4 regions of the Pseudomonas sp. GL_135 genome follow, and region 3 is predicted to be linked to each of the others. Evidence: predicted binding sites of a transcription regulator. Region 3 holds the regulator's gene; each other region holds the start of a gene.

Region 1 (7,824 bases), 840 kb from region 3:
CCCTGCCGCACCGAAAATATTCAGGCCTGTGCGTTGCCCCGGCGCGCCCTTGTTGCCCAGCGCTTCAAGCAGGCGCCTGGCGAATTCCGGCTGCGCGTTTTGCGCGTCTGGAACCTCGACCGGCTCATTCATGACGTGCAGCGCGGTGATGCTGCCGGGTGAGACGCCAAGCAACACCTGTTCGTTGCCGACCTGCACCAGCACCAGCCGATCGCGAGTCCCCAACGCGCGCGAGCCCACCAGCTTGATGACCTGATTGCCAGCCGGCCCCGCGCGCTGCACCCGGCGCATCAGCCAGGCCAGGACGAAGATCAGCCCGATCACGAGCAGCAGGCCGAGCACCAGTTGCAGCAACTGGCCGGCCATCCCGCCATTCACCGTGCCGGCCACCGGCGCGGCGACGGCAGGCGCCGTGTTGGCAGCCGTCGTCGCCGTGGTTGCGGCTGGCGTGGCAGGCATCGCCGGATCGGCCGCCATCACCGCCCAGGACACTGCCAGCAGCGGCAAGCTCGCCAGGGTTCTGATCACGCGGCGCACTTAACGCAGCTTCTTGATACGTTCGCTCGGGCTGATCACGTCGGTCAGACGGATGCCGAACTTTTCGTTCACCACCACCACTTCGCCGTGGGCGATCAGGGTGCCGTTGACCAAAACGTCCAGCGGCTCGCCAGCCAGACGGTCCAGCTCGATCACCGAGCCCTGGTTGAGCTGCAGCAGGTTGCGAATGTTGATGTCGGTGCTGCCCACTTCCATGGAAATCGACACCGGGATATCCAGAATCACGTCCAGGTTCGGGCCGTCCAGAGTGACAGCGCCGTTGCTTTTCGCCACGCCGCCAAACTCTTCCATCGTCATGCGATTGGCGGCGTTGCCCGCGTCGGCCGCCAGCAGCGCGTCGATGTCCGCTTGCCCGTCCCCGGATTCACCCAGTGCCGCCGCCCATTCATCGGCCAGCGCCTGGTCGTCTGCGGAAGTCATTTCGTTGTCATTAGCCATGGTTGTCCTCGGGGAACTCTGATTCGTTTACGCAGCACATTCGGTTTGCCAACGACGGAGCGTCAGCGGCGTTCTATGGGTTCGACCACTTGCAGGGCCAGATTGCCCTTGTGCGAACCCAGTTTGACCTTGAAGGACGGCACGCCGTTGGCGCGCATGACCAGGTGTTCCGGCAGCTCGACCGGGATCACGTCACCCGGCTGCATGTGCAGGATGTCGCGCAGCTTGAGCTGGCGCGTGGCGACCGCGACGCGCAACGGCACCGACACGTCGAGCACGTCCTGCTTGAGGGCATTGACCCAGCGTTCGTCCTGATCGTCGACATCCGACTGGAAGCCGGCGTCGAGCATTTCGCGCACCGGCTCGATCATCGAATACGGCATGGTCACGTGAAGATCGCCGCCGCCGCCATCCAGTTCGATATGGAAAGTGGACACCACGATCGCTTCGCTCGGGCCGACGATGTTGGCCATGGCCGGGTTCACTTCCGAGTTGATGTACTCGAAATTGACTTCCATGATCGCCTGCCAGGCTTCCTTCAAATCAATGAAGGCCTGATCCAGCACGATGCGCACCACGCGCAGCTCGGTCGGGGTGAATTCCCGTCCTTCGATCTTGGCGTGACGGCCGTCACCGCCGAAGAAGTTGTCCACCAGCTTGAACACCAGCTTGGCGTCAAGAATGAACAGCGCGGTGCCGCGCAGGGGCTTGATCTTGACCAGGTTGAGACTGGTCGGCACGTACAGCGAGTGCACGTATTCGCCGAACTTCATCACCTGCACGCCACCCACGGCCACGTCAGCGGAGCGGCGCAGCAGGTTGAACATGCTGATGCGGGTGTAACGGGCGAAACGCTCGTTGATCATTTCCAGGGTCGGCATGCGTCCGCGGACGATGCGATCCTGACTGGTCAGGTCGTAACTCTTTACGCTGCCGGGGTCGGCAACGCTATCGGTCTGTACCAGACCGTCGTCGACGCCATGCAACAGCGCGTCGATCTCATCCTGGGACAGCAGGTCTTGCACGGCCATGTCGTGGTCCTACTGCAGTACGTAGTTAGTGAAAAGTACCTGTTCGATCACGCTCTTGCTCAGCTCTTTCTGGCCCACTTCCTGGACCACGGCTGCCGCCTTCTGGCGCAGCATTTCCATGCCCACCGGCGTTGCGATGGTATCGAATGGCTGACCGGAGAACATCATTACCAGGTTATTACGGATGACCGGCATGTGCGCTTTCAATGCCTCAAGATCAGCCTTGTCACGGGCGAGCAACGTGATGCTGACCTGCATGTAGCGCTGACGGCCATTGACGTTGTAGTTGACGACGAACGGCGGCGTCAGCGGTTCGAAGATCGCCTCTTTTTTGGCATTCGCCGCTTCCGCCACGGCAGCCGGGTCCGGCTTGCTCTCGGCCTTGTGCATGATGAACCAGGTCGCGCCTACCGACACACCAATGGCCAGCAGAAGCCCCACCACAATGAGGATGATGACTTTCAACTTGCCCTTTTTTGCGGGGTCCGCCACTGCTGCGTCGTCGCTCTTCGCCATGCCAATAATCCGTCACTATCCAAAGGGTTCGGTGTTGCGTGACAGAGGAAGAGCAAGGGTTGTGCCAGAACGGCAGCCGCAAGCTGCAAGGGGTGAACGGCAAGTAAAAGCAAAAGGCGGCAGAGCCCGAGAAACCGAGGTCTCCCATGCACTGCCGCCCTTGATCCTGCTTTTACTTGCCGCTTGCAGCTAGCCACTTGCCGCTACTGAAAACGCCCCAGCGTTGGCAGGGCGTTTTCAGGCGTAATAATCGACCGCGCTGGAACCCACGACGGTCAGCGGCGCCTGGGCGGCGGCCGAGGCGGCGTCCACCGGAGCACCGTCGGCGATGAGGTCGCTGCCGCCGACACCATTGGCAGCGTTGCTGCCGCCGCTGCGTTGGCCGTCGCCGCCCGACTGCTGTTGCGCCTGTTGCTGCCAGCCACGGGACTGGTCGGAGACGTTGACGTCGACCTGGCCCATGCCCTGCTGAACGAAGGACTCACGCAGGCGCGCCATCTGGCTTTCCAGCGCTTCACGCACGCCGACGTGGGCGCTCATGAACGTGACCTGGGTCTGCTGGTCCGCCGCCATATTGACGCGAATGTCCAGACGGCCCAGTTCAGCGGGCTCCAGCTGGATATCCGCCTGCTTGAGGTTCTGGCTCGACAGGTACATCACGCGGTTGACCACGCCTTCTGTCCACCCTCCCTGATTCATCGCCAGCGGCTGATTGAGCAGCGGGGCGGCCGGGGCCGAGGTGTTTTTTGCTTGAGCGGCCTGTGACAACGCAGCCAGACGATCGGCAAAGTTGTCCATGCGCGTATCGCTGGCGGCACCTTTCACGTCTTTCAGGCCGTCAGCCAGCAGGCCACTGAACGCTTTGTCGCCGCCGCCTTCGGTGGTGCTCTTGTCCACGGGCTGGTCACCCAGCGCCGCCAGGTTATTGGCCAGCAACTGCGAAGGGTCGGCGTTCGGGTCTTGCTTGGCGCCCCCCTTGCCGTCTTTGCCGTCGCCATGCACACCGTTGTTCTGCGCTGTCTGCTGCGCCTTGTTTTCCAGGGCGACTTGCACGGCGGTCAAGCCTTCCAGCGGATCGGCGGAAGGATCGAAACCGTCGTCTGCAACGTCGGTTGCATCCGTCGGCGCCTGCACAGCCGGCGGCGGAATCACCGGCAACGGCAGCGTGCCCGCGAGCAGCGTCGGATCAACCGCGGGTTCCACAGTCACGGGCTCTTGCACAGGCGCTGTGACCGCCAATGTCGGGTCCGCTACAGGGTCTACCGGCGGTGCGTCGGCCAGCGTCGGGTCGTGCGCGTCGTCAGTGCCGTCATTCTTGTCGTCAGCCTGACCCTGGCCCGTGCCCGCGTCGTCATCAGCCTTGCCGTTCACCGCTTTGGCAGGCAAGCCATTGCCGTTATCGGCAACGGTCTTGTCGGCGGCGGCAGACGTATGGCTGGCGGCGGGCTTGTCGTCGGCTGCCGAACTCTTGGCGCTTGCCGGCTTCGGCGCCGGGTTATCCGCGCTGAGGGACTTGGACGGCGCCTGCCTGGCGAACACGTCGGAGAAGCTGGAAGTGGTGTGCTTGACGGGGTCCGGCGCCTTAACCGGGGCGTTGTTCCCGGCTTTCTGGGCTTTGGCCGCTGTCAAAGCCGTCAATAAGGGGTTGGTGGCGAGGGCCATGTGAATCTCCGCAAGAGCACAATTGCAGAGAGACAAAGCAAATGGCGGGCCAAGTACTGTGAGAGGTTGGATGGAGGACGCGCTTCAGACCAGCGGGCAAGCCAGGGCGTCGGGCCTGGAGCCCCGCCAGGGAACCAACTCAGTGATTGGCATGGCAGCGTTCAAGCTCACGTTCGAAAATCGCCCGGACCACGAAAAACTCGTCCCTGATCTGGGACACCAGCGAACGGATCTGCGCGTCATCCGCTGCCACCATGCCGCGCCCCTGCTCTTCGAGTTGCAGACACAGCTCGGACAAATAGGTAGCGCCCATGTTGCCGGTGCTGCCTTTGAAGCTGTGGGCCATCAGGCCAAGGCGTTGCAAAGACGCCGTGGCAGACGTCGTGAAGGTAGGGTCGCGCAGCAGCAGGGTCATGTCGTTGACGCGAAGGGTGGAATCGGAAATGAACACCTTCAGCAGCGCCGGGTATTCAGCTTCCATCACGTCACGCAGCGTGCTGAGCACGTTGAAGTCCACAGGGTTATTCGACACTTGTTCACTCCTTGATCAAGACGCGCGGATTATGCCAGACCCTCCCAGACAAATTCCACGCTGGCCGTCCGGCCATCATCGGACCACTGACAGCGATCGCTGAGCTGCCGAACCAGCGCAAGGCCGCGCCCGGACAACTGGGTGACCGCAGGCGGCAGCGCCAGCACGCGATCGGAATCAAAACCCGCACCACTGTCCTGCACCCGCACCGTCAGGCGACCGCCCTCGCCATTCGGGACGATCTGGAAATCAATGCGAATGAAGCCGTCCTGCAGACGATCGAGGCGTTCGGCGCGTTGCTGGTAGTAATGCCCGAAACCTTCGGCATCGCGTTTCAACGCCGAGTCCAGCCCGAGCACGCCATGTTCCAGCGCATTGCTGTACAGCTCCGACAGCACGATATACAGCTCGCTGCTCTGCATACGCAAGCCGTGCACTTCTTGCAGCAGTTGCAGCAGATACGGCAGCGGGTTGAAGCGCTTGAGTGTTGCCGCGCGGTACTCGAATGAAGCGGACCAATCCAGCGGACTGGAATCGCCGCTGTCGGTGTAAATGACCGAGGGTGGGCCGAGCAAGTCAGGCTCGGTGAAGGCCACTTCGACCATGCTCACATCGTCCCGCGCCTGCCCGCGAAACCGCGCCAGGGCCCACTGCACTTCTTCGATCAGCAGCGCCGGGTTGCGGTTGCTCACCAGCACATTCTGCAGGCGCCGGGCGCCGAACAGTTCGCCGTCCTGGCCGGTGCTGTCAACAACGCCGTCGGATAGCAGAAACACCCGGTCCCCCGGCCCGAAGGGATACACCTGGGTATTGTCGTCAAAGCTGCCGGCGCTCAGCACACCGAGGGGCACGTTCGCCGAAATCAGCGGCGTATGCGGCCGGCCGTCACCATGCAGCAGGTAACCATCCGGCAGGCCGCCGTTCCAGACCTCGACCAGTTGCTGTTTGAAGTTCAGGCACAGCAGCGCCGCGCAGCAGAACATGTCCACCGGCAGGATGCGTTTGAGTTTGGCATTCATTTCTCGCAGGGTTTCGGACAAGCCGTATCCCTTGGCGGTCATGCCGTAAAACACCTCAGCCAGCGGCATCGCCCCCACCGCTGCCGGCAGACCGTGGCCGGTGAAGTCCCCCAGCAGCAGGTGCATGTTGCCGGACGGCGACCACGCGGCCAGCAGCAGGTCGCCGTTAAACAGCGCGTAAGGCGACTGCAGGTAACGGATGTTGCGCGAACTCAGGCACCCGGAGTGGGCGATCTGGTCGAACACCGCCTTGGCCACACGTTGCTCGTTGAGCAGGTATTTATGGTGGCGAGTGATCAGGTCGCGTTGGTGCAGGACGGTTTCCTGCAGCACGCGCAGCCGGTTCATGGCGTTGATCTTGGCGGCCAGCACCACTTGGTTATAGGGCTTGGCAATGAAGTCGTCGCCCCCGGCGTCGAGGCAACGGGCGAGGTCTTCGCCTTCGGTCAGCGACGTCAGGAAGATGATCGGCACGAGCGCGTCACCGGCGAGGGTCTTGATCTGGCGCGCGGCTTCGAAGCCGTCCATGACCGGCATCATGGCGTCCATCAGCACCAGTTGCGGCCGCCGCCGGTCGAACAGCCCGACGGCTTCGGCGCCGTCGCTGGCGGTCAGAACGTCATGGCCCTGCCGGCTGACGATGGCGGACAGGAGCATGCGGTCGCTGACGTTGTCATCGGCGATGAGCACCGTCAGGCGATCGGAGGCAGATGGCATCATCAGGCGATTTTGAAGAGTTTGGAGAAATTGGAGATGCTGAGGATTTTGTGTACATCGGCGTTGCAGTTGACCAGTTGGATATCGGCTCTGTCGCCGCCGGCGTGGTCACGGAGCAGCAAGAGCATGCCGAGCGCGGAGCTGTCGAGGTAGTGGGTGTCTTTCAGGTCGACCTTGTAGCGGCTGGCCTGTTTTTCTTTCGGTTCGTAGGCGCCGCGAAAATCCTGGTGCGTCGAAAAGTCGAAGCGTCCTTTGATGGTGATGGTCAGTTCTTGGCCATCGGCGGAGCGTTCGGAGGTTACTGACATTGGCAAATTCCTTGTATGAAACAGCGCCAGACGCTTGAGTTTTAGCAGCCCTTGTGAGGCGTGGCAAATCGTTAGCTTTTACTTGGCTTTCAGGAGCTCTCAAGATCAAGAGCGTCTGCCTGGGGGCAGACGTTTCGCCTTCGGCGAGTTACTTGGAAAAGCACCCCAAGTAACCAAGGGTGCTTGCTCTCGGTTGGGCCCTTCGTTCCTCAGGGTCCCTTCACTCCGGTCTCGCTCCGTGGGCCCGCTGCCATCCGCCATCCATGGCGGGGGGCAGCTCTCGCCGCATCCATGCGGCTCGGCCCACTCCACGAGACCTCCGTTCAGCCTGCACCCAAGTCGCGATTGGCGGTGTTTGGGCTTTCTATGTACGAAAATCAAAAACAGATCAAAAACAGATCAAAAACAGATCAAAAACAGATCAAGAGCTTCCCGGCTAAAGCCAGTCCTACGGTCAGAGCCACAGCCAATCCGGCGGGATGCATGCAATGCCTTAGTGGGACCGGCTTCAGACGGGAAGAGGCCGGTTTGGTCGCCATCAGTTTTGCAGTGTGTCTTCCGACGCCTTCCCGGCTAAAGCCGGTCCCACTATGTAGTCGTCCTCACCATTTTCGTTGCCGTTGCTTTTGCTCTTCAAACGCATAAGGTTCAAACACCGCAAAACGCGACTTGGGTGCAGGCCGAGCGCAGGTTTTGCGCAGTGGGCCGAGCCGCATGGATGCGGCGAGAGCGCCGTTGCGGACATGGATGTCCGTTCGGCGCGGGCCCACGGAGCAAGACCGGAGCGAGGGAACCCGACGAAGTCGGGCCAAACCAGGAGCAGGCACCCTTGGTTACTTGGGGTGCTTTTCCAAGTAACTCGCCGAAGGTGAAACAATCTGCCCCCAGGCAGATGCTTTTAAAACTGCTCGGTCCTGGGCAACCTCTGCACCAACTCATCCAGCAATTTCTGCTCGCGTTTATCTTCCAGCGCACGCGCCTCATCGATATACCGCTGCACCAGCTTGCGCAGCCCCTCCACCCGCGCATAGGCCTTCTGCCAC
Region 2 (7,824 bases), 1.2 Mb from region 3:
GTACGGGTGCGATCAGGGCCGCGAACACAGTGCCGGAGTTGCCGGCGCCGGCAATGCCCATGGCTTTGCCCTGATGCTGCGGCGGGTACCACTGGGAGGCCAGCGGCAGGGCCACAGCGAATGAGGCGCCCGCCATGCCAAGGAACACGCCCAGCAGCAGCGCCTGTTCATAGCTGTGAATACCCAACTGCCAGGCGCCCAGCAGCGCGGCGATGACGATGACCTGGCCGATGATCCCGGCGGTCTTGGGCGACAGCTGGTCAGCGAGCATGCCCATGATGAAACGCAGCACGGCGCCCGCCAGAATCGGCGTCGCGACCATCAGGCCGCGTTGCTGGGTGGTCAGGTGCAGATCGGCGGCGATTTGCACGGCCATGGGACCGAGCAGGTACCAGACCATGAAGCTCAGGTCGAAATACAGGAACGCTGCGAACAGTGTCGGTTTATGGCCGGCTTTCCAGAAACTCGTGTTCATCTAACACCTCATCTGCAGGGATTCGTGTTCGGTCGAGAGGTTGCTCGCACCGCTACGGGTCAGGTCGTGCAGGTGAAGCACCAGACCGGTACTCCACCCGCCCCGATGTGTTCAGGGCAAAAACGAAAAAACGCCGCAGCCCTGTGCGCTTTCGCGAAGGGGTGCGACGTCTTTGTCGTGAGTGGGCAACCGCCGTTGGTTACCTGTGATGTGTACGTAGCAATACATGGGCCAGATACGCGCCAGACGCCTGGTCGGATCAACCGGGCCGGCCCCGCGCATTTTTCAGAGGAGCCGGCTTGCTGGCGAAAGCGGCGGGTCAGCGGCGCAGATCTCAGCTGACACAATGGGTTCGCCAGCAAGTCGGCTCCTACAGCAGCGGGTGTAGTCAGTTACGCCAAGGCCGTCCGGAACTGAATGCGCTCAGCCCAGCAACTCGCTCATGGCAATGATCTGCTCCGCCACTTGAATCAGCTTCTGCTGTCGGCTCATGGCCTGGCGCCGCATCAGGGTGTAGGCCTCTTCTTCGTTGCACTGCTTCATCTTCATTAACAGCCCCTTGGCCGTTTCGATGCGTTTGCGTTCGGCCAATTGCTGATCGCGGGCCTGCAGTTGCGCGCGCAGGTCCTGATCGCTTTCGAAGCGCGCCATGGCGACGTCGAGAATCGGCTGCAGGCGGTGCGCATGAATGCCTTCGACGATGTAGGCGCTGACCCCTGACTTGATCGCCTGGCGCATCACGACGGGGTCGTGCTCATCGGTGAACATGACGATCGGGCGCGGCAGATCGCGGGTCACCAGCACCACTTGCTCCAGCACGTCACGGCCCGGCGATTCGGTGTCGATGAGAATCACGTCCGGACGCACGGCCTGGACCCGGGCAGGCAGGTCGATGATCAGCCCGGATTCGTCGATCACCTCAAAACCGGCTTCGGTCAGCGCGGCCTTAAGGCGCCCGACCTTTTTGGGCGTGTCGTTGATCAGCAGGATTCGCAGCATGGTGGCGTCTCCTCAGCGATCAGCATGAACGAGGGCCGCATCGGCCAGCGCGTGCAGCTTGAAGCTGCGGGCGTAACGCGCCGGGTCACTGCCGTCCCAGATTTTGCCGTCGATCAACTGGCTGCTGCGCATGGGCGAAGGCGGTACGGCAATGCCCAGCGCCTCGGCGGCCTGGCGGTACAGCCCCAATTGCTGGACGCCGCGGGCGACGCCGAGGTAATCCGGGTCTTCACGCAGCAAGCCCCAGCGGCGGAACTGGGTCATGAACCACATGCCGTCGGACAGCCAGGGCATGTTGACCTGCCCGTCGCCATGGAAGCGGATGGCGTGGTGGTCAAGCCACTGGTTGCCGAGCCCGTCGTCGTATTCGCCCAGCAGCCGCGATTCGATGGTGCCCACCGGTGCATTGACGTACTCGGAGGCGCTGAGCAGTTGCGCGGTGCTGCGCCGGTTGTCGGTGCTCTCTTCGATGAAACGGCTGGCTTCAAGCATCGCCATCACCAGCGCCCGTGCTGTGTTCGGGTACTGCTCGGCGAATTCCAGGCTGCAGGCCAGGACCTTCTCCGGGTGATCCGGCCAGATGGCCTGGGACGTCGCCAGGGTGAAGCCCAGGTTTTGCTGAACGGCGCTGGCCCCCCACGGCTCGCCGACGCAAAAGCCGTCGATGCGTCCGGCCTGCAAGTGCTCGACCATCTGCGGCGGCGGCACCACCACGCTGTCGACGTCGCGCAACGGATGGATGCCCTGACTCGCGAGCCAGTAATAAAGCCACAAGGCGTGATTGCCGGTGGGAAAGGTCTGGGCAAAGGTCAGTTTTGAGTCGCTTTGGTGCGTGCGCCGGTCCAGTGCATCAGGAGTGGTCACGCCGGCGTCCTGCAGCGACCGCGACAGGTTGATGCTCTGGCCGTTCTGGTTCAGCCCCATCAGCACCGCCATGTCCTTCGCCGGTCCGGCCAGCCCCAGCTGGACGGCGTAGACCAGACCGTAGAGGCTGTGGGCCGCGTGCAATTCGCCGTTCACCAGTTTGTCGCGCAGGTTGGCCCATGATGACTGCCGGTGCAGGTTGATGTGCAGGCCGTAGGGCTGGGCGAAGCCCTGGGTCGCGGCGACGATCAGCGAGGCGCTGTCGGTGAGCGCCATGAAGCCAAGGTCGACGCTGGCCAGTTCGGGTGCATCGCTGCCATCGACCCACGTCAGCGAGGGGGTAAGCGTGTGATTCATGAGTGCGATTCCGGGTGGAGGCCGAAGCGCCTTACAGCGCTGCCGATCGTCCAAAAAAACGTCGCCTCGCCCTGATTGAACCGGGGCGACAGCGACGTCATTGTCCTGTGTCTCGCTCCGCCGTTGGATCGAGCCAATGGAGGACGTGAAGCAAGCGATATGCCAGCGGCGAGCGGGGGCGCCAGCAAAGTTCTCGACATGCCTCGCGCTCCCCTGCAGCGGCGTTTATAATCCGCCGCTGATCCCAGCCGCAAACGAGCCGCGCCCTCCCATGTATAACCTGGCCCGCCAGTTACTGTTCAAACTCTCCCCGGAAACCTCCCACGATCTGTCCATCGACCTGATCGGCGCGGGCGGGCGTCTGGGGCTTAACGGCCTGTTCAACAAGGCGCCGATGCAGTTGCCGGTGACCGTCATGGGCCTGCGCTTCCCCAACCCCGTCGGGCTGGCGGCGGGGCTGGACAAGAACGGCGCGGCCATTAATGGTTTTTCCCAGCTGGGCTTCGGCTTTGTCGAGATCGGCACCGTTACGCCGCGTCCGCAGCCGGGCAATCCGAAACCGCGCATTTTCCGTCTGCCCCACGCGGATGCCATCATCAATCGCATGGGCTTCAACAACCTGGGCGTGGACAATCTGGTCAGTCGGGTGCAGGCCGCGCAGTACAACGGCGTGCTGGGCATCAACATCGGCAAGAACGTCTACACCCCGGTCGAGCGCGCTGTCGACGACTACTTGATTTGCCTGGACAAGGTCTACGCTCACGCCAGTTACATCACCGTCAACGTCAGCTCGCCCAACACACCGGGCCTGCGCAGCTTGCAGTTCGGTGATTCGCTCAAGCAACTGCTGGAAGCCCTGCGGGTGCGTCAGGATGCGCTGACTCAGATCCATGGCAAGCGCGTGCCGCTGGCCATCAAGATTGCCCCGGACATGAGCGACGAAGAGACCGTGCTGGTGGCCAGCGCGTTGCTGGAGTCGGGGATGGACGCGGTGATTGCGACCAACACCACCCTCAGCCGCAAGGGCGTTGAAGGTCTGCCCCACGGCGATGAAGCGGGTGGCCTGTCAGGCGCGCCGGTGCGCGAGCAGAGCACCCACATCGTCAAGGTGCTGGCCGCTGAGTTGGGTGGGCGCTTGCCGATCATTGCGGCTGGCGGCATCACCGAGGGCAGGCACGCGGCCGAGAAAATCGCCGCAGGGGCGAGTCTGGTGCAGATCTATTCGGGCTTCATCTACAAGGGGCCGGCGCTGATTCGCCAGTCGGTGGACGCTATCGCAGCAATGTCTCGATAATCATCTGAAACGAAAAGAGGGGTTCCGACTGGAACCCCTCTTGGGCCTTGGCCCGCCGCCCGGGTGGGACGTGCGTGGTTACGGTGAAGCGGTCAGATGTCTTAAAAACTGTAGTTCAAGAAGCTTTAGGTCAGGCTGTAACGTGAGGGTTGCGTCAGCCGACCGCGTGAAGTTCGTTGAGTCTGTGAATGCCCGCAGTGCCGGTCATACCGTCCCAGTTGTCGCCGCGTCCTTCTCGCCAGCCATTGATCCAGGCTTGACGCACTGACGGTAGAGTAAATGGGCAAAGCTCACGGGATTTACCGGATACGCCGTACTGGTATCCGCGCGAAAATGCTCTTTCCATCGGATCACGCTTAAGTCTTCTCATAGGGTGTTGCCCTCGTTTGTTGACTGTAATGTCCCTGGAGACCTCAGGTTGAGGTCCGGCAGAAGATCTTCTGCCGTTAGCGGCCCGCTGCCGGCGTCGCGGGCTTGATGCCACCGCCGTTGCGGCGATGACCTTGGGTGATTTCTAACCAATGAGGGGTACGCTGTGAATGATCGTTTTGTCATAAGAACTTAACCATTCAGGCATTACGACCATAAGCGCTGATGCGTTTCAGCGGTATTTTGACAGAGAGCCCCCTTGAACCGGGGCTTTCGCGTGGCAGTGCAAGTGTTTCGCAATTGAGAGTGCTGGCCGTTTGCAGCCAGCGTAAAAACGACGAAGGGTCAGCGATGTGACTTTTTATTGCCGCCGCCGTCGTGCTGAATAGTGTTTTTTAACATCAAAACGCCGGCGTTGATTCGCTGGCGGACCGTCGCACTCGAAATGTATCGGTGCGAGGGACAGGCACAAACTGTGTGCCCCGCAGGCGTCCTCCCTGAAAGGCGTCTGTTGCAATCGGGCCGGACAATGCGTTGTCCGGCCGCTATGGCCTTAGGCTCTGGAATACTCATGTCGGACCGTTACGAACTTTTCCTCACCTGCCCAAAAGGCCTCGAAGGCTTGCTGGCTGAGGAAGCCACCGCCCTTGGTCTCGAGGAAACCCGCGAACACACTTCCGCCATCCGTGGCACCGCCGACATGGAAACCGCCTACCGGCTGTGTCTGTGGTCGCGTCTGGCGAACCGGGTGCTGCTGGTGCTCAAGCGTTTCCCGATGAAAGACGCAGAGGACCTTTATCACGGGGTTCACGACATTGAGTGGGCGGACCATCTGGAGGCGGAAGGCACGCTGGCCGTTGAGTTCAGCGGTCACGGTTCGGGGATCGATAACACCCATTTCGGCGCCTTGAAGGTTAAAGACGGCATTGTTGACCGCCTGCGCACCGCAGACGGCGTACGCCCCTCGGTCGACAAACTCAATCCTGACCTGCGCGTGCACCTGCGACTGGACCGGGGCGAAGCGATCCTGTCCCTGGACCTGTCCGGCCACAGCCTGCACCAGCGCGGCTACCGCCTGCAGCAGGGCGCCGCGCCGCTCAAGGAAAACCTGGCGGCCGCGATCCTCATCCGCTCGGGCTGGCCGCGCATTGCCGCTGAGGGTGGCGCGCTGGCTGACCCGATGTGCGGCGTGGGTACTTTTCTGGTCGAAGCCGCGATGATCGCTGCCGACATCGCGCCCAACCTCAAGCGCGAGCGCTGGGGCTTCTCCGCCTGGCTGGGCCACGTGCCGGCGATCTGGCGCAAGCTGCATGACGAAGCGCTGGAACGTGCGCAAGCGGGTCTGGCCAAGCCGCCGCTGTGGATTCGTGGTTACGAAGCCGATCCGCGGCTGATTCAGCCGGGCCGCAACAACGTCGAGCGCGCCGGCCTCAGCGAGTGGATCAAGATATACCAGGGCGAAGTGGCGACCTTCGAGCCGCGTCCCGACCAGAACCAGACCGGTCTGGTGATCTGCAACCCGCCTTACGGCGAGCGTCTTGGCGACGAAGCCAGCCTGTTGTACCTCTACCAGAACCTCGGTGAGCGCCTGCGTCAGGCCTGCCTGAACTGGGAAGCGGCGGTGTTCACCGGTGCGCCCGATCTGGGCAAGCGCATGGGCATTCGCAGCCACAAGCAATACGCGTTCTGGAACGGCGCACTGCCGTGCAAGCTGCTGTTGATCAAAGTGCTGCCGGATCAGTTCGTCACCGGCGAGCGTCGCACCCCGGAGCAGCGTCAGGCCGAGCGTGAGCAAGCCGCTTATGACCAGACGCCGGACGTCGCCCCGGAGCGCCAGTACAACAAGAACGGCAACCCGATCAAGCCGACGCCCGCACCTGCGCCGGTCATTGAGCAACCGCGCTTGAGCGAAGGCGGGCAAATGTTCGCCAACCGCCTGCAGAAGAACGTCAAGGCGCTGGGCAAATGGGTCAAGCGCGAGGGGATCGATTGCTACCGCGTCTACGATGCGGACATGCCCGAGTACGCCATGGCCATCGACCTGTACCACGACTGGGTCCACGTCCAGGAGTACGTGGCGCCGAAGTCCATTGATCCGGAAAAAGCGTCCATTCGCATGTTCGATGCGCTGGCGGCCATTCCCCAGGCGCTGGGCATCGACAAGAGCCGCGTGGTGGTCAAGCGTCGCGAACGCCAGAGTGGTACCAAGCAGTACGAGCGCCAGAGCGCCCAGGGCAAGTTCAATGAGGTCAACGAAGGCGGCGTGAAGCTGCTGGTCAACCTCACCGATTACCTGGACACCGGTCTGTTCCTCGATCACCGGCCGATGCGCATGCGTATCCAGCGCGAAGCAGCGGGCAAGCGCTTCCTCAACCTTTACTGCTACACCGCGACCGCCAGCGTGCATGCCGCCAAGGGTGGGGCACGCAGCACCACCAGCGTTGACCTGTCGAAAACCTATCTGGATTGGGCGCGTCGCAATTTGTCGCTGAACGGCTTCTCGGACAAGAACCGTCTGGAGCAGAGCGACGTGATGGTGTGGCTGGAGGCCAGTCGTGAAGAGTACGACCTGATCTTCATCGACCCGCCGACGTTCTCCAACTCCAAGCGCATGGAAGGCGTGTTTGACGTGCAGCGCGATCAGGTGCAACTGATCGACCTGGCCATGGCGCGCCTGGCGCCGGGCGGCGTGCTGTATTTCTCCAACAACTTCCGCAAATTCCAGCTCGAAGAGACGCTGGTGGAGCGTTACGCCGTGGAGGAAATCACCCAGCACACCGTCGACCCGGACTTTGCGCGCAATGGCAAGATCCACCGCGCGTGGAAAATCACCGCGCGTTAACCGCTTGGGAGGGCGGATACAGCCCTGTTACTGCAGGACCGTATCCGCCTCTTCGCGAGCAGGCTCGCTCCCGCAAGGGGCGTGTCCGACGCGGTCATTCGGCCGCACGCGCCCCCTCCGTTCGCACAGTAAGTGTGGCTGATCCGCAATACTGTCGGCGCCCGGGCTGGCCTCTTCCCGGCTAAAGCCGGTCCCACTAAAAGCAGCGCGTGCATTCTGTGGGACCGGCTTCAGCCGGGAAGCTTTTGATCTTGATCGTTCCCCCGCTCTGCGTGGGAATGCATCCCGTGACGCTCCGCGTCACCTTCCCCGGCCTGAATGCGCGTCGTCTGCGGGACGCGGAGCGTCCGAGGCGGCGTTACCACGCGGAGCGTGGGAACGATCAAAAGGGGGATTTTGGTTTGATGACAACCATAGAATCTCCCACCCATTTCGCTTCCAATACAGACATTCAGGTGTCTGCACTTAACGCCGCCCAGCCCGGGTACTGACATCGACCCACACCGCCAGCACCAGAATGCTCCCCTTGACGATCATCTGCCAGTAGCTGTCGACGTCGAGCATGGACATACCGTTGTCGAGGCTGGTGATGACGAGGGCGCCGAGCAAGGCGCCGTAGACGGT
Region 3 (7,824 bases):
CAAACCCGTCAGCCCATCCGTGGACGCCAGACCAGCCAGTTCGCGCTCGGCGTTCTGGCGCAACCGCAGTTGGCGGCCCAACAGCCACGACAGCGAAAGGATGCCGATACACAGCAGACCGGTGGCGCCCGCCACCAGCAGGGCATTGCGCTTCCACACGGCGTAGACATCATCCTGCGATTGAGCGACCACGACGATCAACGGCAAATCCCCGACCCGTGAGAACGTGTACAGCCGCTTGGCGCCGTCGAGTTCGGACACGGCGGCAAAGCTGCCGTTGACCTCGTCCAGAATGCGTTTGAAATTGGGACGCATACTGAAGTTCTGGCCGACAAAGGTGCGATTGTTTTCATCGGGTTGGCGGGCGAGCAGCACGCCATCTGCGCTGAGCAAGTTGACGGTGCTGGTGGGGCCGATGTCCAGCGTGCGAAACAGCTGGTTGAAATACGACAGGCGCATTGATGCACTGGCGATGCCGATGAACTGGCCGGTGTCGGAGGGGAGACGCCGACTGAAACTGATGCACAGGTCCTTGAAGCCCCAGCGCGACAGGAACGGTCCGTCTACCACCAGCGCCAGCGAGCTGCTCTCCCGGTGTTTTTGAAAGCCTGGCCGATCGGAAAAGTTGTCCAGTCGAGGCGTTAGAGAAGTGGAATCGGCAACGATGCGCCCGGTTTCATCGAGCAGCACCAGATCGCCCTTGTAGGGCGCCGCCGTAGCCCGGTCGAACAGCACCAACTGCCGTAACTCCGGCGAAATCGTCATGACATCGGGTCGTCGCCATGCAGCGATCAGGCCCTGAAGAGAGGTGTCGTACAGCTCGGCGTTACGCTGCACATCCGCATCGATCAACTGCACCACGTTGTTCGCCGAGCGCACGGCGGCTTCGTTGGCGGTGCCCAGCTCCCGAAACAACAACCAAGTGACGATGGCCAGGATGGCTCCCACCGCCAGGGCGCTGCCCAGCATCAGCATCTTCTCGGACCCTGATCTGATCCCTCGCGCTAATGGAGGCATGGCTGTCAGTGGCATCGATCATCTCTGACGGGGAAGGAAAGCGTCGTGCAGCGGTAAGGCTTATTCGCCTTCGTCGAACTTGTTGTTGATCAGTTCTACCAACCCGGCCAGGGCGGCATCGGCTTCGTCACCTTCGGTGGCCAGGTGGATCAGGGTGCCTTTCCCGGCAGCCAGCATCATGACGGCCATGATGCTTTTGCCATCGACCATGGTCTCCGGCGTGCGACCGACCCTGATCTGGCAAGGGTACTTGCCGGCGACACCCACGAATTTGGCGGCGGCCCGGGCGTGCAGACCCAGCTTGTTGGTGATGGTGATTTCTAGAGCGGGCATCGCGAGGGAGGTCCTTTCAGCTTAGGTCGCGGTGGCGGACCTGAACATTCTTGAGCGATTGCTGCAGCACCTGACCCAGACGTTCAGTCAGGTAGACAGAGCGGTGATGTCCGCCGGTGCAGCCAATGGCAATAGTGACGTAGGCGCGGTTGCTGGCGGCGAAGCGCGGCAACCACTTATTGAGGTACGAAAAGATGTCCTGGAACATTTCCTCGACGTCCGGTTGAGCGGCCAGGTAATCGGCCACCGGCTTGTCGAGGCCCGACTGCTCACGCAGTTCGGGCTTCCAGTACGGGTTCGGCAGGCAGCGCACGTCGAACACCAGATCGGCATCCACGGGCATGCCACGCTTGAAGCCAAAGGATTCGATGAGGAAGGCAGTGCCCGGCTCGGGTTTGTTCAGCAGGCGCAACTTGAGGATGTCGCGCAACTGATAGAGATTAAGGTGCGTGGTGTCGACCGTCAGGTCAGCCAGATCGATGATCGGACCCAGCAGGGTTTTCTCGTCACGGATCGCTTCGGCCAGCGAGCGCGTCGCCGTGCTCAGCGGATGACGGCGACGGGTCTCGGAAAAGCGCTTGAGAAGGGTAGGTTCATCGGCATCGAGGAACAGCACGTCGCACTGGATGTGCCGGGCGCGAACCTCGGCGAGCATGCGCGGGAATCGCGTCAGGTGACTGGGCAGGTTGCGTGCGTCGATCGAGACCGCCAGCAGGGGCTCAGCCAGTTCGCTGTTGATCAGCGCGCGTTCGGCCAGCTCCGGCAGCAGGCCGGCAGGCAGGTTGTCGACGCAGTAGAAACCGCTGTCTTCAAGGACATCGAGGGCTGTGCTCTTGCCGGAGCCGGAGCGGCCGCTGACGATGATCATGCGCATGGTCAGTGACCGTTCTGGACGTCGAGCACGACGTTGTAGAGCTCTTCAGCGGTTTTGGCACCGCGCAGCCGCTTACGCACATCCTCACGGTCGAGCATGCTGGCGATCTGGCGGAGCAATTCAAGGTGAGCATCGGTGGCCGCTTCCGGGACAAGCAGCACAAACAGCAGGTCAACCGGAGCGCCGTCGATGGCGTCGAAATCGATGGGCTTTTCCAGATGCAGTACGGCGCTGACAGGCGTTGAACAGCCCTTCAGCCGACAGTGGGGAATGGCGATGCCGTTACCGAATCCGGTGGAACCGAGCTTTTCACGGGCAATGAGGCTTTCAAACACCTCCTGCTCATCCAGATCAGGCACTTGCGTGCCGATCATTTTGGCGATGTTCTGGAGTACAGCTTTTTTGCTGCCGCCTGGCACGTTCACGAGTGAACGGCCAGGGGTCAGGATATTTTCAAGTCGGATCATGGGTGGGGAGTGTCAGCGAGCAGTCGCGCCTTGCAGCAGACTTTGCTGTTTTTCCTTATGTTTTTTGAGTTGGCGGTCAAGCTTGTCGGCAAGCAGGTCAATGGCTGCATACATGTCGTCGTGTTCGGCGTTGGCAACCACTTCAGCGCCAGGAACGTGCAGGGTGGCTTCGATTTTCTGCTTGAGCTTCTCGACCTCCATGGTGACCTGCACATTCGTGATCTTGTCAAAGTGGCGTTCCAATCGGGCGAGTTTCTCGCCGATGTAGGTACGCAGAGGTTCAGTCACTTCCAGCTGGTGTCCACTGATGTTGACTTGCATACAGCTTCTCCTTCGTTGCCAGTGCATTAAGAGGCAGGCGTAATGCCTGCCACTGGAACGCTTTGACGTGTGACCTTTACATCAGTCGCTTGCGTTCGCTGGACGGCGAGATCCCGAGGGATTCGCGGTACTTGGCGACTGTGCGACGGGCCACTTGAATGCCTTGTGCTTCCAGTAAACCAGCGATCTTGCTGTCACTCAACGGCTTTTTCTGATTTTCCGCGGCGACCAGTTTTTTGATGATCGCGCGAATCGCCGTGGACGAGCACTCGCCGCCTTCGGAGGTGCTGACGTGGCTGGAAAAGAAATATTTGAGTTCGTAAATCCCGCGCGGCGTGTGCATGAACTTCTGCGTGGTCACCCGGGAAATCGTCGATTCGTGCATGCCAACCGCTTCAGCAATGTCATGCAGAACCAGCGGCTTCATGGCCTCGTCCCCGTACTCCAGAAAGCCGCGCTGGTGTTCGACGATCTGCGTGGCCACCTTCATCAGCGTCTCGTTGCGGCTCTGCAGGCTCTTGATGAACCAGCGCGCCTCTTGCAGCTGATTGCGCATGAACGTGTTGTCGGCACTGGTATCGGCTCGACGCACAAAGCCTGCATATTGCGGATTGACCCGCAGGCGCGGCACGGATTCCTGGTTCAGCTCCACCAACCAGCGCTCGTTGTCCTTGCGCACGATGACGTCAGGTACGACGTATTCGGGTTCGCTGGATTCGATCTGCGAGCCGGGGCGCGGGTTGAGACTCTGGACCAGCTCGATGACCTGGCGCAGGTCGTCTTCCTTGAGCTTCATGCGGCGCATCAGTTGCGCGTAGTCGCGGCTGCCCAACAGATCGATGTACTCGCTGACCAGCTTCTGCGCTTCTGCCAGCCACTTGGTTTTGGCCGGCAACTGGCGAAGTTGCAGCAGCAGGCATTCGCTCAGGTTGCGAGCGCCGATGCCCGCAGGCTCGAACTGCTGGATGCGGTGCAGAACGGCTTCGATTTCGTCCAGCTCGATATCGAGCTCGGGATCGAACGCGTCGAGCAATTCGTCGAGTGTTTCGTCGAGGTAGCCCTGGTTGTTGATGCAATCGATCAGGGTCACGGCGATCAGGCGATCGGTGTCCGACATCGGCGCCAGATTGAGCTGCCAGAGCAGGTGGCTTTGCAGGCTCTCGCCAACGGAGGTGCGGGTGGTGAAATCCCACTCGTCATCATCATTGCTGGGCAGGCTGCTGGCGCTGGTCTGATAGACGTCTTCCCACGCCGTGTCGACCGGCAGTTCGTTGGGGATGCGCTCGTTCCAGTCACCCTCATCCAGATTGTCGACGGTAGGCGCAGACTCCTGATAAGTGGGTTCCTGAACGTCAGCGTTGGGCTTTTGCTCTACGTTATCGGCCAAGGGGTCGGCGTTGTCGAAATCGTCGCCTTCCTCCTGCCGTTCCAGCATCGGGTTCGACTCCAGCGCCTCCTGAATCTCCTGTTGGAGATCCAGCGTCGACAACTGAAGCAAGCGGATTGCCTGTTGCAGCTGAGGTGTCATCGTCAGCTGCTGGCCCATTCTCAAGACTAGCGAAGGTTTCATGGCAGGGCTTAACACCTTATTCGCCGGCGCACTGCGCGCCATTTACTACCAGGGCGCCGATGGCGCCAACTTAAGCAAATTATATGCCTGAAGCTGGAGGGTTTGCCTAGAGTGTGATGACAATTAAAAAACGAGGTCGGCGATGGCATCCGTTACGGGAGGGCGCACGACCTCATGTCATCACTGCGGTTACAGGCGGAACTCGTGACCCAGATACACTTCCTTGACCAACTGGTTGGCCAGGATGGACTCGGCGTCGCCTTCGGCAATCAGCTGGCCATCGTTGACGATGTAGGCGGTTTCGCAGATATCCAGCGTTTCACGCACGTTGTGGTCAGTGATCAGCACGCCGATCCCTTTGGCCTTGAGGTGGTGAATGATCTGCTTGATGTCGCCTACCGAAATAGGGTCAACACCGGCAAACGGTTCGTCGAGCAGAATGAATTTCGGCGAAGTGGCGAGGGCGCGTGCAATTTCCACACGGCGACGTTCCCCGCCCGACAGGCTCATACCCAGGTTGTCGCGGATGTGGGTAATGTGAAATTCCTGCAGCAGGCTTTCCAGCTCTTTGCGGCGGGCCGCGCGATCAAGCTCCTTGCGAGTCTCAAGGATCGCCATGATGTTGTCCGAGACGGAAAGCTTGCGAAAGATCGACGCTTCCTGTGGCAGGTAGCCAATACCGGCCCGGGCGCGGCCATGCATCGGCTGGTGGCTGACATCCTGGTCGTCGATCAGCACGCGACCCTGATCCGCCTGAACCAGGCCGACGATCATGTAGAAGCAGGTGGTCTTGCCGGCGCCGTTGGGGCCGAGCAGGCCAACGATCTGGCCGCTCTCGATGGACAGGCTGACGTCACGTACCACCTGGCGGCTTTTATAGGCCTTGGCCAGGTGTTGGGCTTTCAGCGTTGCCATTACTGGGCCTTCTGCTGGTCGGTTTTCTTTTTCGGCTGGATGACCATGTCGATGCGAGGGCGTGGTGCGGTGACCTTGGTGCCGTTGGCGCGGCCGGCGTTCACGACCTGCTTGACGGTGTCATAGACAATTTTCTCGCCTTCGGACGTGTTGCCATCGTTGACCACTTTGGCTTTGTCGATCAGCACGATGCGGTTCTGCGCCGCGAAGTATTGAATAGTGACACCCCAGGCCTGAACGATCGGCTTGTCCACCGATGGCTTCTGCTCGTAGTAGGCCAGGTTGCCCACGGACGTGAACACGTCCACGTCGCCTTGCGGCGTGCGGGTGATGGTCACAGTGTTGCCGGTGATCTTCATCGTGCCCTGGGTGATGATGACATTGCCTTTGTACGTGGCGATGCCTTGCTTGTCGTCCAGCTGCGCGTCATCCGACTGGATGTGGATGGGTTGATCGCGATCCGTCGGCAGAGACCAGGCGCTCGCGCTTCCCAGTGCTGCGCCCAGGCCGAGCAAAAAAGGAAGGGTTTTAACGAGCCTCATACTGTCCTCTTACGTTGGATAGCAGGTTCATCCTGCTTTCTTTCAGATACGCTTTCATACCCGTGCCGGTCGTTACACCGCCAAGGCCGTCGATTCTAACGGGTTGGGCAGTCTCCGCATATTGCTTCTGCGGGAATACAGTCATGCGGCTGCTTGTGATGATAGTGGTGCGGTTCTTTTCGTCGGTGCGGTTGATGCGCACCGAGTCGATCAGCTCGACGTGATCACCGCCCGGCGACACTTCGGCGCGAACGCTCTGTACGTGCCACGGGAAGGTCGAACCTCGATACATCTGCAGCACCGGCGTGGTCATCAGGGTGACGTCGGTGGCTTTGAGGTGCTCGACCTTGTCGGCGGTCATGTCGTACTGCATGGTCCCGTCGGGCAGGTACTGAATGCTGTGGGCGTTGGTCGCATAGTAATCGACAGCGCTTTCATCCACGGCAGCCTTGGGTTGATCGAGGAAGCTCTCCGGACTGATGTTCCAGTAGCCGACCGCTGCCAGCAGCAGTGCCAGCACGCCGAACAGCAGAAATGTTCGAAACTTTTTGCTCAGCATAAATGCACTTCTATAGGTAGGCGGCGTGAGCCGCTTCGAGGTTGCCCTGAGCTTTCAGGATCAACTCGCAGAATTCGCGGGCAGCGCCTTCGCCGCCACGTGCCTGGGTGGTGCCGTGGGCATGCTCGCGGACGAAGCCGGCAGCGTTGGCAACGGCCATGCCCAGACCGACCCGGCGAATGACCGGCAGATCAGGCAAATCGTCACCCAGATACGCGACCTGTTCGTAGCTTAGATTCAGTTGCTGCAAAAGCTCATCGAGAACCACGAGTTTGTCTTCTCGGCCCTGATAAAGATGTGCGATGCCGAGGTTCTTCGCCCGCCGCTCAACCACGGGGGTCTTGCGTCCGCTGATGATGGCGGTGGTAACGCCCGAGTTGATGAGCATCTTGATGCCCTGGCCATCGAGCGTGTTGAACGTCTTGAATTCGCTGCCGTCTTCGAGGAAATACAGGCGCCCGTCGGTGAGCACGCCATCGACATCGAAGATCGCCAGTTTGATGTTCTTGCCGCGTTGCATCAGGTCATTCATATCGGCGCTCATTTACATGACTCCTGCGCGGAGCAGGTCTTGAAGGTTGAACGCGCCAACAGGGCGATCGTTCTCGTCGACCACGATGAGTGCGCCGATCTTGTTGTCTTCCATGATTTTCAAGGCTTCGGCCGCAAGCATCTCCGGGCGCACGGTCTTGCCATGGACGGTCATCACTTCATCGATGCTGGCCTGGCGGATGTCGATCGGGCGATCCAGGGTGCGACGCAAATCACCGTCCGTGAAGATACCGGCAAGGCGGCCATCGCTCTCGATGATGGCGGTCATGCCCAGCCCCTTGCGGGTCATTTCCATCAGAGAATCGCGAAGCGGCGTGCCCCGCGCAACCTGCGGGAGGTCGACGCCAGTGTGCATGACATGCTCGACCTTCAACAGCAGCCGACGACCCAGCGCACCGCCCGGGTGGGAAAAAGCGAAGTCTTCGGCGGTGAAGCCTCTGGCGTCCAGCAGCGCAACGGCCAGGGCGTCGCCCATGACCAGCGCCGCCGTGGTGGAGGAGGTGGGCGCCAGATTCAGCGGGCAGGCTTCTTTTTCGACCCGCGCATTGAGGTTGACGTCTGCGGCCTTGGCCAGCGTTGACTCCGGGTTGCCGGTCAGGCTGATCATCTTGATGCCCAGGCGCTTGATCAGCGGAAGCAGCGTGACGATTTCAGCCGTCGTTCCCGAATTGGAC
Region 4 (7,824 bases), 750 kb from region 3:
GTAACAACCGATGCAACGCATCGCTGATAGTCATGAATCCCGGTGACCTCTTTTGGCTTTATGCACACGGGCTAGGCCGTGGGTGCAGGCTCTGATTGGTCTTTGCCAGCGCTTGGAAACCGCTGAAACCTGTGATGTGCTCGCGCATTCATTACAAAATGCAAAAACCAAACCAAGGCTCCGAAAAGAAGCGCGGATTGAGAAATTGCGAGCGTTTTTCGGAAGACAGGCCCGGCGACAGTGCATGGGTTTCTGAATGCTGAACCAAAATGGGCTTTTTGTGCGCGAGCTTGTCCAGCTCGCGCACCACATTGGAGCATACCTGGTCAGGCAGGATTAACGGAAAAAGGGAAAGAAGCTCGATTTTTCTTCCGGTTTGTCCTTGATGGGGCATTCGGGGCGCACGCCGTAATCATCGGTTCTGCAGGGCTGCGCGAGTCGTTTCTGAGCCAGAGAGATGCGGACCAGATGGAAGGGCTGATTGGGGGTTCGCTCCAGCACTCGCCCGTATTGATCGATGATCTCTACGGACAGCTGGTGAGTACCACGATCAATGTTCGTCAGCGGGAAAACCGGGCTGCGCGTCGGTTCGCCGTAGGGCTTGCTGTCGAGCAGTAACCTGTACAAGTGGTCCGGCTGCAACTCGGGATCATTGCTGACGGTGACGTTCAGATTGCCTTCAATATCGCGGATCGTGCTGTCGGGTTCCGGCGCCAGTATGCGCAGCAACTGATAATGAAAGATCGGACTCGCCGCTGGCTTCGCTTTGGATGCCCGACTGGGCGCCTTCGTAGGCTGATCGACCCGGTTGGTCGGCGCTATCTCGACCTTCTTCGCATTGCGGTGAGGTTGATCGGTAAAGACCCGATTCCCGTTCGCGTCGATGTAGGTATACACCTGGGCCAAAACGGTCTGGCTTACGCTGAACAGCAGGCACAGAGCAACGGCCAACTGGCAGAAGTATTTAAGGCCGGCCGACATGGACTCGCTGCACTGTCAGGTTGACCGTCTCACTTTGCTGGATTGAACGCTGGTTTTCCAGCACTTGAACCGAAAAGCTGTGTTCGCCCCGTTCAAGCTCCATGACCTGCAGCCGCGGAATGTTGGTGGGCTGTCCGTAGGGCGCGCCGTCCACAATCAACTGCAGCAAATGCCCGGGCTGCAAACGAGGCTCTATGGCAACGCCAACAGTAAACGAGCCGTTGTTGGCACGCAGCGCTTCGTCCTCCGGCAGGTCTTTCAGCGCGAGCACCTGATAGGCAGCGGCGCTTTGCTGGTTCTGGTTCTGGTTCTGCGTCGCGGGCAGTGGCGGAGGCGCGGCAGGCACAACGGTCTCGACGCTGTTGAGCGGCGGCAACTCGACAGTTTCGGCTTTGGTACCGTTCGGCGGCTGGTTGCTGTACGCCGTGTTCCCGGAGGCATCGGTGTATTTGTAGATCTGCGCGGCAGCGGGCAGTGCAAACACCAGCAGCAGAAGGGCGAGACATTGACGCATGAACACTCCAGTGCAGCGATCAGGACAACCAACAATGGTGCCGCGCTCAATGCAGGGCGCGGCACAAGATCAGCATAGAGGAATACTGATCGACGGTGTCAGTTGAGAAGCGTATCTGCGTGCCTGCTCACTGGGTTGCCGTGATCCGGCAGAGGTCGCCTGCCGCCCGTTGCAGCGCGGTCACAATGACCGGATCGCTTGCCTGTCGCTGGATTTCCGACTGCACCCAGCCTGAGCACTTGGCATTGCTGCGGTAAGGCTGAAACGCCGAGTAGCTTTGCATCAACACCGGCAGCAGCGTATCCAGCCGACCCCGGATGCCGTCGGTGAGGCCGGATTCGGGCTTCTCCGGGGAGTGGCCGGTATCACGCCACTGCTCGATGCGCGCGTACTGCACCATCTTGTTGGCTTCCATCTGGGCGGTCATGAACTCGCTTACATCATCGGCCGCCAGCTTGAATTCACCCGCCCGAGATTCGGCATTCTGGATCACCTGGCGCTCGCGCTCACTGTCCTGCACCGGCTTGCCGCTGTGCCATTTGCTGCGCGCCACGTCATTGGCGATTTCCAGCCTTTGCTCCATGGCCGCAATAAGCGGCTGGAGTTGCGCGGGAGGCTGCTGGGCGGATGCTGCATTGGGGCATGGCGCAAACAGGGCCATTGCCAGAGCGGTTATGTGAAATGACTTGAGCATGGTTGTCTGTTCTCGCATGAGTGATCGTCGCCCGCAACGGGCCAGGCACAGATTCACCGTTTGGCAGTGTTGCAATGCTGAGCATATTGCCCGGGAAGGTCGGCTCGAATGCGTTACATGTGTATATGTACCACGCAGTAAAAACCAGGCACAAAAAAGGCCTCCCGAAGGAGGCCTCTTGTTCACGCGGCTTACGCCGACGCGACTGGATCAGCAGCTGTAGTACAGCTCGTATTCCAGTGGGTGCACAAAGGTGCGCACTTTGATTTCTTCTTCGGATTTCAACGCGATGTAAGCGTCGATGAAATCGTCGCTGAATACGCCGCCTTTGGTCAGGAACGCACGACCTTTGTCCAGCTCTTCCAAGGCTTCTTTCAGGCTGCCGCACACTTGTGGGATCTCTTTCGCCTCTTCAGGCGGCAGGTCGTACAGGTTTTTGTCAGCCGCATCGCCAGGGTGGATCTTGTTCTGGATGCCGTCCAGGCCAGCCATCAACAGTGCAGCGAAGGCCAGGTACGGGTTGGCTGCAGGGTCCGGGAAACGTGCTTCGATACGACGGCCTTTAGGGCTGTTGACGTAAGGAATACGGATCGAAGCCGAACGGTTGCGAGCCGAATAAGCCAGCATGACCGGCGCTTCGAAACCTGGAACCAGACGCTTGTACGAGTTGGTTGCCGGGTTGGTGAAGCCGTTCAGGGCCTTACCGTGCTTGATGATGCCGCCGATGAAGTACAGAGCGGTGTCGGACAGGCCGGCATAACCTTCGCCAGCGAAGGTGTTCTTGCCATCTTTGGAGATGGACATGTGAACGTGCATGCCCGAACCGTTATCGCCGTACAGAGGCTTTGGCATGAAAGTAGCGGTGCGGCCGTAAGCGTCCGCAACGTTATGCACGACGTACTTCAGGGTCTGAACTTCGTCGGCCTTCTTAACCAGCGTGTTGAATTTCACGCCGATTTCGTTCTGGCCAGCGGTTGCCACTTCGTGGTGGTGAACTTCGACGACCTGGCCCATTTCTTCCAGAGCGTTGCACATTGCGGTGCGGATTTCGTGGTCGTGGTCGAACGGTGGAACCGGGAAGTAGCCGCCTTTGATGCCTGGACGGTGGCCCTTGTTACCGCCTTCGATGTCCGCGTCGGACATCCATGAACCTTGTTCGGAGTAAATCTTGAACATGGAGCCGGAGATATCGGACTTGAACTTCACTTCGTCGAAGATGAAGAATTCTGGCTCAGGGCCGGCGAATACGGTGTCACCGATACCGGTCGACTTCAGGTATTCCTCGGCGCGGTGAGCGATGGCGCGTGGGTCGCGATCGTAACCTTGCATGGTCGAAGGTTCGATGATGTCGCATACCAGGATCAGGGTAGGCTCTTCGGTGAACGGATCCAGCACTGCGGTTTCGTCGTCCGGCAGCAGGATCATGTCGGAGGCTTCGATGCCTTTCCAGCCCGAGATGGAGGAACCGTCGAACATTTTGCCGACTTCGAAGAAGTCGTCTTCCAGCGCATCGCGGGCCGGCATGGTCACGTGGTGCTGAGTGCCTTTGGTGTCCGTGAAGCGCAGATCAATCCACTTAACGTCATGATCTTTGATGAGTTGAACCGACTTCGACATGCTGTCCTCCGGGGTGGATTAGGGCCTGAGTAGTAGTGGGCCCTTCAATTTGGGTGATGCCGGGCGCGATACTCGACCAAGGCAACCTGCCTCACAAGGGAGCAATTTGCATGCCAGTGCCCTGTGTTGGGTTTTCGGCGGGATTACCTGCCTTTAAGCGCGTTAAACGTCGCATATTCGAAAACCGGCGCACTCTTATGGTGCCAGGTAATTGTATACAGGGCCGTTTTGGTGCGCGGACGATTGGCCGTACGATAACTGGTTAAACCTTGAGCAATTTCCGCTATAATCCGCGCCCCCCTTTTTCGACCGGGACCTAGCGCGCTGTTTTCATGAAATTAATCGTCAAAGTCTTCCCAGAAATCACTATCAAAAGCCGGCCTGTGCGAAAGCGCTTCATCAAACAGCTGGCCAAGAACATCCGTACGGTGCTCCGCGATCTGGACCCGGCGTTGGTGGTGGATGGCGTGTGGGACAACCTTGAGGTCGAAACCAGGGTCGAGGATGCCAAAGTCCTGCGCGAGATGACCGAGCGGCTGAGCTGCATGCCCGGCATCACGCACTTTCTGCAGGTTGACCAGTATCCGCTGGGCGACATGGAAGACATCTACGAGAAGTGCAAACTGCACTTCGGCGACGCGCTTCCCGGCAAGATATTCGGGGTTCGCTGCAAGCGGGCAGGCCATCACGACTTCAGCTCCATGGACGTCGAGAAGTACGTCGGTAGTAAATTGCGCCGTGAGTGCAACGCCGCTGGTATCTCGCTGAAGGCGCCGGAAGTCGAAGTCAGAATCGAGATTCGGGACCAGCGTCTGTTCGTGATTCACAGCCAGCACAACGGCATTGGCGGTTATCCGCTGGGTTCGCTTGAACAGACCCTGATCCTGATGTCCGGTGGTTTTGACTCCACCGTGGCGGCCTACCAGATCATGCGTCGTGGCCTGATGAGCCATTTCTGCTTCTTCAATCTGGGCGGACGTGCCCACGAGCTGGGCGTGATGGAAGTCGCGCACTTCATCTGGAAGAAGTACGGCAGTTCCCAGCGGGTGCTGTTCGTCAGCGTACCGTTCGAGGAAGTTCTGGGAGAAATTCTCGGAAAAGTCGATAACAGTCATATGGGCGTAGTATTGAAGCGTATGATGTTGCGCGCTGCGACCAACATTGCCGACCGGCTGGAAATCGACGCGCTGGTCACCGGCGAGGCGATCTCCCAGGTGTCCAGCCAGACGCTGCCCAACCTGTCGGTCATCGATTGCGTGACGGAGAAGCTGGTCCTGCGACCGCTGATCGCCAGTCACAAGCAGGACATCATCGACCTGGCCGATCAGATCGGCACCGGCGATTTTGCCCGGCACATGCCCGAATACTGCGGTGTGATTTCGGTGAACCCGAAGACCGCCGCCAAGCGCAATCGGGTCGAGCACGAAGAAAAATCGTTCGACATGGCCGTGCTCGAGCGTGCGCTCGAAAACGCTCGTCTGGTGCCCATCGACCGCGTGATCGAGGAGTTGGGTCAGGACGTTCAGATTGAAGAAGTCAGTCAGGCGCTGGCCGGGCAAGTGGTCATCGACATCCGTCACCCGGATGAAGCAGAAGACCGCCCGCTGGCGCTGACTGGCGTTGAAGTACAAACGCTGCCGTTCTTTGCATTGAACAGCCGTTTCAAGGAACTGGATGACACGCGCCAGTACCTGCTCTATTGCGACAAAGGCGTCATGAGTCGCCTGCATGCTCATCATCTGCTCAGTGAGGGGCATGCCAATGTGCGCGTTTATCGACCGAGCTAAGTGCCCGGGGCTGTTTGCCTGTGGCTTGCGTCACCGGCCCCCCGACACCAGTCGTCAGCCGTAACGGCTTTCGCCGGCTCCACCGTTCATAGCTGCCTACAATCAGACAGCTGACCGAATCCTCTGATCGAGATACACAAGTGATCGAAAATCTACGCAACATCGCCATCATTGCTCACGTTGACCACGGTAAAACTACCCTCGTCGACAAGCTTCTGCGCCAGTCCGGCACCCTTGAGCGCAACGAGCTCAACGACGAACGCGTGATGGACTCCAACGACCAGGAAAAAGAGCGCGGTATCACCATTCTCGCGAAGAACACCGCGATCAACTGGAATGGCTACCACATCAACATCGTTGACACCCCGGGCCACGCCGACTTCGGTGGTGAAGTAGAGCGCGTGATGTCGATGGTTGACTCCGTTCTGCTGCTGGTCGACGCCCAAGACGGCCCTATGCCGCAAACCCGTTTCGTGACCAAGAAGGCTTTCGAAGCCGGCCTGCGTCCGATCGTGTGCATCAACAAGGTTGACCGTCCAGGCGCGCGTCCGGACTGGGTTCTGGATCAGATCTTCGACCTGTTCGACAACCTCGGTGCCACCGAAGAACAGCTGGACTTCAAAGTCGTCTACGCCTCGGCCCTGAACGGTATTGCCGGTCTGGATCACACCGACATGGCTGAAGACATGACCCCGCTGTACCAGTCGATCGTCGACAACGTCCCTGCGCCAAAGGTTGACCGTGACGGTCCGTTCCAGATGCAGATCTCGGCTCTGGACTACAACAGCTTTCTGGGCGTCATCGGTGTTGGCCGTATCGCTCGTGGCCGCGTCAAGCCGAACACTCCGGTTGTCGCGATCGGCGCTGACGGCAAGCGCCGCAACGGCCGTATCCTGAAACTGATGGGTCACCACGGTCTGCACCGCATCGACGTAGAAGAAGCTGCCGCTGGCGACATCGTCTGCATCAGCGGTATGGACTCGCTGTTCATCTCCGACACTCTGTGCCACCCGGACGCAGTTGAAGCGATGAAGCCGCTGACCGTTGACGAACCGACCGTTTCGATGACCTTCCAGGTCAACGACTCGCCGTTCTGCGGTAAAGAAGGCAAGTTCGTGACCTCCCGTAACATCAAGGAGCGTCTGGACAAAGAGCTGCTGTACAACGTTGCTCTGCGCGTTGAAGAAGGCGACTCGGCTGACAAGTTCAAGGTCTCGGGCCGTGGTGAGCTGCACTTGTCGGTACTGATCGAAACCATGCGTCGCGAAGGCTTCGAAATGGGTGTCGGTCGTCCTGAAGTGATCATCCGTCAGGTAGAGGGCGTGAAGCAGGAACCGTTTGAAAACGTGACCATCGATACCCCGGAAGAATCCCAGGGCAAGGTCATGGAAGAGATGGGTCTGCGTAAAGGCGACCTGACCAACATGGTGCCGGATGGCAAAGGCCGTGTGCGTCTGGAATACAACATCCCTGCTCGTGGCCTGATTGGTTTCCGTAACCAGTTCCTGACCCTGACCAACGGTGCTGGCATCCTGACCTCGATCTTCGACCGCTACGACACCATGAAGTCCGGCGACATGTCCGGCCGTCAGAACGGCGTTCTGGTATCGGTTGAAACCGGTAAGGCACTGACCTACTCCCTGGAAACCCTGCAGGCGCGCGGCAAGCTGTTCGTCGAGCACGGTCAGGAGATCTACAACGGTCAGATCGTTGGCTTGAACAGCCGCGACAACGACATGGGTGTGAACCCAACCAAAGGCAAGAAGCTCGACAACATGCGTGCTTCGGGCAAAGACGAAACCATCGCTCTGGTTCCACCTGTTCGCTTCACTCTGGAACAGGCTCTGGAATTCATCCAGGACGACGAGCTGTGCGAAGTCACCCCTAAGTCGATCCGTCTTCGCAAGAAGATCCTCGACGAAGGCGAGCGTACCCGTGCTGCCAAGAAAGCCAAGGCGTAACTAGCCCCGGCTGAACGAAAACGCCCCCGGTCGAAAGGCCGGGGGCGTTTTTGTTTGTCTGGATTTTGGTTTGGCCGGTGTCGATGCTGTGAGGGCGATGTTGCTGGAACCGGCCCCTTCCCGGCTAAAGCCGGTCCCGCTAAAGTCCGCGCGCCTTTGGTAGGACCGGCTTTAGCCGGGAACGCGTGCGCGAACTCTGTAGGGGCTTAGAACTTCAAGGGCACACGGCCGGAGTTCGAGTTCAGCGTGCCGGTGCTTTCGCGCACGACT

The links. Region 3 encodes sigma-54, which starts transcription at its own class of promoters, with help from an activator protein. Its sites were predicted from a motif close to ANTGGCATNNANNTTGCTNT; they were not measured.
Region 1: a site for sigma-54 is predicted at 4,240-4,259, ahead of AC3ISG_RS08225 (flagellar hook-length control protein FliK). Genes of this name have one in related genera too.
Region 2: a site for sigma-54 is predicted at 2,843-2,862, ahead of AC3ISG_RS09865 (CmpA/NrtA family ABC transporter substrate-binding protein). Genes of this name have one in related genera too.
Region 4: a site for sigma-54 is predicted at 3,905-3,924, ahead of glnA (glutamate--ammonia ligase). Genes of this name have one in related genera too.

What each region holds. Positions count from the first base shown of each region.
Region 1 covers NZ_CM174408.1:1,803,793-1,811,616, reverse strand. Annotated here, with positions in the region: partial or broken gene fliO (flagellar biosynthetic protein FliO) at 55-537, opposite strand; gene fliN (flagellar motor switch protein FliN) at 538-996, opposite strand; gene fliM (flagellar motor switch protein FliM) at 1,059-2,027, opposite strand; gene fliL (flagellar basal body-associated protein FliL) at 2,037-2,543, opposite strand; gene AC3ISG_RS08225 (flagellar hook-length control protein FliK) at 2,781-4,205, opposite strand; gene AC3ISG_RS08220 (Hpt domain-containing protein) at 4,345-4,737, opposite strand; gene AC3ISG_RS08215 (ATP-binding SpoIIE family protein phosphatase) at 4,767-6,473, opposite strand; gene AC3ISG_RS08210 (STAS domain-containing protein) at 6,476-6,781, opposite strand; gene fliJ (flagellar export protein FliJ) at 7,680-7,824, opposite strand, start outside.
Region 2 covers NZ_CM174408.1:2,173,586-2,181,409, forward strand. Annotated here, with positions in the region: gene AC3ISG_RS09855 (nitrate/nitrite transporter) at 1-475, opposite strand, end outside; gene AC3ISG_RS09860 (ANTAR domain-containing response regulator) at 899-1,474, opposite strand; gene AC3ISG_RS09865 (CmpA/NrtA family ABC transporter substrate-binding protein) at 1,487-2,695, opposite strand; gene AC3ISG_RS09870 (quinone-dependent dihydroorotate dehydrogenase) at 2,967-3,989, shown strand; gene rmf (ribosome modulation factor) at 4,144-4,359, opposite strand; gene rlmKL (bifunctional 23S rRNA (guanine(2069)-N(7))-methyltransferase RlmK/23S rRNA (guanine(2445)-N(2))-methyltransferase RlmL) at 4,930-7,200, shown strand; gene AC3ISG_RS09885 (sugar ABC transporter permease) at 7,666-7,824, opposite strand, start outside.
Region 3 covers NZ_CM174408.1:960,748-968,571, forward strand. Annotated here, with positions in the region: gene AC3ISG_RS04345 (sensor domain-containing diguanylate cyclase) at 1-1,032, opposite strand, end outside; gene AC3ISG_RS04350 (HPr family phosphocarrier protein) at 1,078-1,350, opposite strand; gene rapZ (RNase adapter RapZ) at 1,367-2,224, opposite strand; gene ptsN (PTS IIA-like nitrogen regulatory protein PtsN) at 2,227-2,691, opposite strand; gene hpf (ribosome hibernation-promoting factor, HPF/YfiA family) at 2,704-3,012, opposite strand; gene AC3ISG_RS04370 (RNA polymerase factor sigma-54) at 3,089-4,582, opposite strand; gene lptB (LPS export ABC transporter ATP-binding protein) at 4,772-5,497, opposite strand; gene lptA (lipopolysaccharide transport periplasmic protein LptA) at 5,497-6,039, opposite strand; gene lptC (LPS export ABC transporter periplasmic protein LptC) at 6,026-6,598, opposite strand; gene kdsC (3-deoxy-manno-octulosonate-8-phosphatase KdsC) at 6,609-7,142, opposite strand; gene AC3ISG_RS04395 (KpsF/GutQ family sugar-phosphate isomerase) at 7,143-7,824, opposite strand, start outside.
Region 4 covers NZ_CM174408.1:206,433-214,256, forward strand. Annotated here, with positions in the region: gene glnL (nitrogen regulation protein NR(II)) at 1-34, opposite strand, end outside; gene AC3ISG_RS00925 (DUF4124 domain-containing protein) at 337-981, opposite strand; gene AC3ISG_RS00930 (DUF4124 domain-containing protein) at 965-1,495, opposite strand; gene AC3ISG_RS00935 (chorismate mutase) at 1,623-2,189, opposite strand; gene glnA (glutamate--ammonia ligase) at 2,400-3,806, opposite strand; gene thiI (tRNA uracil 4-sulfurtransferase ThiI) at 4,139-5,593, shown strand; gene typA (translational GTPase TypA) at 5,734-7,554, shown strand; gene AC3ISG_RS00955 (YkgJ family cysteine cluster protein) at 7,761-7,824, opposite strand, start outside.